DNA from 2 places in the Sanguibacter massiliensis genome. Region 2 is predicted to be linked to the other one. Evidence: riboswitches for the same ligand, from Rfam matches in the RefSeq annotation. Region 2 holds a riboswitch; the other holds the start of a gene.
What was found. Region 2 has a riboswitch for cyclic di-AMP ahead of C1729_RS10635 (C40 family peptidase). Riboswitches for the same ligand answer to the same signal wherever they lie in the genome.

Region 1 (3,398 bases), 360 kb from region 2:
GTGGCTGTGGGCGGGCAGCGCGGAGGAGACTGTGCCGAGGAGGCGGCCGGCAAAGCCGCCGTGGCCGCGGGTGCCGACGACGACGAGGCGGTGCTCCTTGGAGAGGTCGACGAGCGCTCCTGCGGGGTCGCCGGTCGTCACGGTCGCGGTGACGGCGACGCCGTGCGCGGCGGCCCGGGTCTTGGCCTCCTCGAGGACGCTGCGTGCGCCGTCGAGGATCGCGGTGTCGTCGAGCGCTGCGTAGCCGCCGTCGAGCGACGCGGCGGTGAACGAGGGAAGTGAGTACGCGCAGACGACGTGGAGCGGCCAGCCGAGCTTCTTTGCCTCCGCTGCGGCCCAGTCGAGCGCGTGGAGGCTCGGGGCGGAGCCGTCAACTCCCACGAGGACTACGTCACGGTGCGGCACGGGATGCCTCCTTCTTGAGGTGACGGCGCGAGCGGACCACGTCGTCCTTCCTTCGACTTTACTCGTCCTGGACCTGTTCTTGCACACCGCGCGGGGGCGGTCCGGTCCGTGGACGCCGACGGCCCGGCACCCTCGGGAGGGGCCGGGCCGTCGGGACGGGCTGTGTCAGCTGACGCGGATGAAGACCGGGTTGCTCTGCCAGATCTTGCGGAACTGGATCGTCTTGCCGGGGCGCGGGGCGTCGATCTGGGAGTTTCCGCCTGCGTAGATCGCGATGTGGCCGGGCGTCCAGATGAGGTCGCCGGGGCGGGCGTCGGCACGCGAGATGACCTTGCCGGCGTAGCGCTGGGCGCTCGACGAGCGCGGGAGGTTGATCCCGAGCTGCGCGTAGACGTACGAGGTGAAGCCCGAGCAGTCGAAGCCGCGGGGCGTCGTACCGCCGTAGACGTAGGGGACGCCGACGTAGCGCGAGGCGATCTCGAGGACCTTGGAGCCCGAGACGCTCTGCGGGATCGGGTTGTTCTCGACCTTCGGAGCGGGGGCCTCGGCGCGCTCGGCGGAGCGCGACGCGGGGGTGACGGTGCGCTGCGCGGGCGCAGGTGCGGGCGTCGCACGAACCTCGGGCGCCGGCGTCACCTTGACGACCGCGACGTCCTTGATGTCCTCGGCCCAGGAACCGTCGGAGACGGTGACGGCCGGGGCTGCGGCGAGCTGTGCGCGGGCCTCCGACGTGAGCGCAGACACATCGGCGGAGCCGAGCGCGACGGCATCGGAGCCGACTGCGGCGTTGGCGGGGGCCACGGCCATCGAGACGAGAAGTCCGGAGGAGGCTGCGACGACGGCTGTCCGCCGTCCGATGCCCTCTCCTGCGACGTCGACGATGACCTGGCCGAGGGGGCGGCGCGCGGCGCGGTGGCGCCCACGGGTGCTGCTCAGGGTCACTGCTGGCCTCTCTCCAACGCCTGCGAAGTTAGCTGTCGGGTTCGGGCTGAAGAGTGCCCGGCCGGTCCGACCACGGTCGTACCGGCTTCACCCCGGGCTCCGTGTCTCCACGGAACCAGGTGGTTCCCCCGCCTCTGCCAGCGGTTCATCATGGTTCGCGACCGGTGGCAGAGCTCGGCGTTCCGGTCGCGGTCCCGTCCGGAGAACCGGTCGGGCAGATCGAAGGTACCTCACCCACCCGCGCCATGTCACGCGGAGGTCACGATCTCTTCCGCCGTGTCGAACAGGGCCGTGGCGCGACATGGACGAGGGGCGCCGCACCACCGGTGCGACGCCCCTCGTCAGAGCCGTTCGAGGCCCCTGGGAGGAGCCGGTCGGAGGCCCTCAGGCCTCGACGAAGACGTGCCGGAAGACCTCGACGGGAAGGTCGACGCCGCCCGCGTCCGCGGACGAGACCTCGAGCCTGTCGGCCTGCCGCCTCACGGAGACCGTCGCGCCGGGAGTCACGCCGGCCGCGGAGAGCCGCGCGAGGAGCTCGATGTCCGTCTGGAGCGGCTCGCCGAGGCGCGCGACGGTCACCTCGCGCGGCGCGCTCTCCTCGAGCGACTCGTGGACCGTCTGGAGGGAGACGACGCCGTCGAGGAACTCGCCGCCGGCCGCGGCCGCGCCGAGCTCGCCGAGCCCGGGGATGGGGTTGCCGTACGGAGAGACGGTGGGCTGGCCGAGGAGGTCGATGAGTCGACGCTCGACGCGGTCGCTCATGACGTGCTCCCAGCGGCACGCCTCGTCGTGGACGAACTCCCAGTCGAGGCCGATGACGTCGGTGAGGAGGCGCTCGGCGAGACGGTGCTTGCGCATGACGCGTGTCGCCTTGGCGAACCCTTCCGTCGTGAGCTCGAGGTGCCGGTCCCCGGAGACGACGACGAGGCCGTCGCGCTCCATGCGGGCCACGGTCTGCGAGACCGTCGGGCCGGAATGTCCGAGCCGCTCGGCGATGCGGGCGCGAAGGGGGACGATCCCCTCCTCGACGAGCTCGTAGATGGTCCGCAGATACATCTCGGTGGTGTCGATGAGGTCGCTCACGGCGCCCAGCCTCCCTGTGTCGTCGGTCGCGGCCCAGTCTAGGCCGTCCGTCCCAGGCCCGGGCCCCGTCCGTCCCCGACCGGACCCGTCTCTGAGCGCCTGTGCACACGGATCGTGTGCACCGCCGCGAAGAGAGGGGACGGCTGAGGGGTCGGGGAGCGGACGCTTCCGACGGGGCCGACGTCGGGCGCGTACGCTCGCCTGCGTGAGCGAGAACTCCCCGATCGTCATCCCTGCCGACCTGCTGCCTCTCGACGGGCGCTTCGGCTCAGGCCCCTCGAAGGTGCGCCCCGCGCAGGTCGAGGCGCTCGCTGCGGCGGGCGCGCACCTGCTCGGGACGTCGCACCGGCAGGCGCCCGTCAAGGACGTCGTCCACCGCGTCCGGACGGGCCTCACCGATCTCTTCTCGCTGCCCGACGGCTACGAGGTCGTCCTCGGCAACGGCGGAGCGACCGCGTTCTGGGACGTCGCGACGTTCTCGCTCGTCGACGACCGCGCGTCGCACGCGTCGTTCGGCGAGTTCTCGGCGAAGTTCGCCGCGGCGACGTCGAAGGCGCCGTTCCTCGCAGACTCGCTCGTGCGGACGTCGGCGCCGGGCACGGTGTGCCTGCCCGAGGTGCGGGAGGACGTCGACCTCTACGCGTGGCCGCACAACGAGACGTCGACGGGGGCGATGGCGCCCGTCGTCCGGCCCGAGGGCACCGACGGCGCGCTCGTCGCGATCGACGCGACGAGCGGCGCGGGCGGGCTCGCGCTCGACGCGTCGCAGGCCGACGTCTACTACTTCGCGCCCCAGAAGGTCTTCGCGTCCGACGGCGGGCTGTGGCTCGCGACCCTCTCCCCCGCGGCCGTCGAGCGCACCGAGCGCCTCGCGAGAGAGCGTTGGATCCCGGAGATCCTCTCGCTGCAGGTCGCGCTCACAAACTCGCGCCTCGACCAGACGCTCAACACGCCCGCGGTCGCGACGC
Region 2 (3,398 bases):
GACGGGCGTCGGCAAGACCGAGCTCGCGAAGGCGCTCGCCGACTTCCTCTTCGACGACGAGCACGCCATGGTGCGCATCGACATGTCCGAGTACGGCGAGAAGCACTCGGTCGCGCGCCTCGTCGGCGCCCCTCCCGGCTACGTCGGCTACGAGGAGGGTGGCCAGCTCACGGAGGCGGTGCGGCGGCGCCCGTACTCGGTCGTCCTGCTCGACGAGGTCGAGAAGGCGCACCCGGAGGTCTTCGACCTCCTCCTGCAGGTCCTCGACGACGGTCGGCTCACCGACGGTCAGGGGCGCACGGTCGACTTCCGCAACGTCATCCTCGTCATGACGTCGAACCTCGGCTCGCACGCGCTCGTTGACCCGACAGTCTCCGACGAAGCGAAGCACGAGGCCGTTATGGCGGCCGTGCGCGCTCACTTCAAGCCGGAGTTCCTCAACCGGCTCGACGACGTCGTGGTCTTCGACCCGCTGAGCGTCGACGAGCTCGGGCGGATCGTTGACCTCCAGGTGCGGGCGCTCGCCGACCGGCTCACGGAGCGGCGCCTGGGCCTCGAGGTGACGGACTCGGCCCGGGAGTGGCTCGCGCTCGAGGGCTTCGACCCGGCATACGGGGCGCGGCCGCTGCGCCGGCTCGTCCAGCGGGAGATCGGTGACCGACTCGCGCGACTCGTCCTCGCGGGCGAGGTCGCGGACGGCGACACGGTGACGGTCGACCGCGCGGACGACGCGGCAGGCCTCACGGTCCGCACGTCCTGACGCCCACCCCGAGCGTCAGGCGCGACTCGTAGGTGCTGAGCACCATTCGATGGTGCTCAGCACCTACGAGTCGTCTTAGGGGTTCGACTTGTAGGTCTGTAGCACCATCGAACGGTGCTGGGACCCTACGAGTCGGAGTGAAACGTCGAAGCCCCCGCCCTCCCTGCTGACGGAGGACGGGGGCTTCGACGTGATGGGTACGGGCCGCCGGGCCGGGGAGCGCCGGCGGTCCGTACCTGTCAGTGGGTCTCGACCACTTGAGACCGTTGGAGAGCGCCGAGATGAGCTCGCCGTCCTTCGTGTCACCGTCGAGCGACCAGAAGAACGCACCGCCCAGGCCCTGCTGCTTGGAGGAACTACTCACCATGTCTTCACGTCCGTGACCTGCGAAGGGATGTCTTCGTCCCAGTGGGTCCCACCTAGGGCCGTGTGACGGACACGCGTGCGCCCACCCGGGGGAAGGTGGGCGCACGCGCGGCTTGTGGTGGGTCAGACGCGGAGGAACGTGGGGTTCGACTGCCAGATCGACCGCACCTTGATGCTCTTGCCCGGTCGCGGAGCATCGATCTGCTTGCCGTTCCCGATGTAGATCGCGACGTGGCCCGGGGTCCAGATGAGGTCGCCGGGGCGGGCGTTCTTGCGGGAGACGACCTTGCCCGACCCGCGTTGGGCGGAGGATGCCCGGGGAAGCTTGGCGACGCCGGCCTTCTTGTAGACGTAGCTCGTGAAGCCGGAGCAGTCGAAGCCGCGCGGGGTCGTGCCGCCGAGGCGGTACGGGGTGCCGACGTAGCGCTTCGCGGTGCGGACGACGAGGTCGCCCTCGGAGCGGACGCGGACCTTCGTCGTGCGCTTGGCGGTTGACGCGTCGGTCGACGAGGCGGGAAGGAACTTCAGGGTGATCGTGTGCTTGCCGACCTTGAGCTTCTTCGGCAGGCGGTAGCTGAGGGTGAGGCGGCCGTCGTCGTTGCGGTCGGACGCGGTGAGCGTCCGGAGGAGCTTGCGGCCGTCGTAGATCTTCACGCGGCCGTCGACGGGCTCGTCGGCGTTGCGGAGCCGGATGGACAGGCCGGCGCCCTGGCGACCCTCGTACGTCGTCGCGGTCGACCGCTTGACGGTGAGGGACGTGCGGGCCGTGGTGGTGGCCTTGGCCGCGACAGGGCTCGTGCTGGTGGTGCCGGTCATTGCCGGTGCGGCGTGGGCCGTGGCGGTGCCGACGGCGGGGACGAGGCCGAGCCCGAGTGCGGCGACGAGGGTCGCGGCGGTGCGGCGGGCCTTGCGGGGGCGTGCGGGCGTGGACGTCGACGAGCCGGCGGTGGGCGCGGTCTCGTGCATGACGTCCGTCGGACGGACAGACATGTGAACCTCTCGACGCCTGCGAGGTGAGCTGTCGGGTTCGGGCTGAGGTTCTGCCCGGCCGCTGGACGCTGTGACGTCCGGCGGCTTCACCCCGAGGCCGGATGGTGCTCGGCCGAAGGTGGGTCCCCCGTCGCTGCCGTGGGATGAGGATGAGCCGTTCCCGGCGGCAGCGCTCGGCGTCCGGGACGGCACCCGCGCACCGGGAGAGTGGTGGCGGGCGTCAACGACGCTAGGTTGCGGTTCTGCGTGGTGTCACGGGCAGGTCACGACGTTGCGCACGCCCTTCACATCGTCTTCCGGTCCGGTTTCGTGCGGTTGCTGGGGTGGCGGTGCAGGTCAGCGGTCGTGGCGTCGGACTGTGGGGTGCGTGCTCCCCGTCACACGCCTTCACGCTCTCTTCACGTGCCGGTGGCGGCTCTTGCGAGGCACAAGCCGCTGCGGTCGCCCGCGCGCCACCCTGCAGCCGTCGGCGTGAGCGCGACAACGTCCGTGCCCGACGGCGCCGTGACGCGGCACCGGGTCTCGACCACGCGCAGCACCTCGTCGTCGCCCGGCCACGTGCTGCCGCGCAACGGCACGACCGCGACGACCGTCGCCGCGTGCGGGCCGTCGCACGGCACGACCGTCACGCGCCGGACGTTCCCGTCGGGCAGCGACCCGAGGCAGTGCCCGTCCCGGAGCTGCCGTGCGTACGCGCCCGTGGGAAGCGTGACGTCGCCGAGGGGCGCGGTCGCGCCCACGGCGCGCGCCCACGCCCCTGACGACGGCAGCACGACGGTCGGTACGACGACGCTCACGGTGAGCCCGACGACGACGGCCGCGACCGCGAGGCCGATGCCACGGCGACGCGTGCGTCGCGCACGGACCGCCGCGACGACACCGAGGACGGCCCCGACCGGGGCGAGCACCCACGCGAGGACGAACGCGGGGACCGCGAGCCTCTCGCGGGGGGCTCGGGCCGCGGGCAGCGCGAGCGTGCCGAGCGCGCGCGGGTCCCACCCGTCGGCGAGGTGGGTCTGCGGCGCGTAGCCGACGAGCCGCTCGGACTCGGGCACGACAGGCGGCGGCGCGGCCGGCACCGGGAGCGACCACGGGTCGGGCGCGGCGGGCGCCGGACCGTCGGGCGAGGCGAAGAGCGGCGCCGGGGAGCCCTCGGAACCCGGGCCGGGCTCCGCCGGCGGCGGGACGGACGCGCTCACAGCGCCGACGCGTCGATGTCGACGATGACGGGCACGTGGTCCGACGCGCCCTTGCCGCGGCGCTCGTCGCGGTCGATGCGCAC

Region 1: it holds a riboswitch for cyclic di-AMP, as region 2 does, so the genes downstream of both, C1729_RS12270 (C40 family peptidase) here and C1729_RS10635 (C40 family peptidase) in region 2, are expected to answer to the same signal.

Annotation. Positions count from the first base shown of each region.
Region 1 covers NZ_LT964979.1:2,648,889-2,652,286, reverse strand. The annotation lists gene C1729_RS12275 (universal stress protein) at 1-405, opposite strand, end outside; gene C1729_RS12270 (C40 family peptidase) at 571-1,347, opposite strand; cyclic di-AMP (ydaO/yuaA leader) riboswitch at 1,350-1,500, opposite strand; gene C1729_RS12265 (iron-dependent transcriptional repressor DtxR) at 1,732-2,430, opposite strand; gene serC (phosphoserine transaminase) at 2,636-3,398, shown strand, end outside.
Region 2 covers NZ_LT964979.1:2,290,464-2,293,861, forward strand. The annotation lists gene clpB (ATP-dependent chaperone ClpB) at 1-760, shown strand, start outside; gene C1729_RS10635 (C40 family peptidase) at 1,250-2,116, opposite strand; cyclic di-AMP (ydaO/yuaA leader) riboswitch at 2,118-2,269, opposite strand; gene C1729_RS10640 (hypothetical protein) at 2,515-3,315, opposite strand; gene C1729_RS10645 (exodeoxyribonuclease III) at 3,312-3,398, opposite strand, start outside.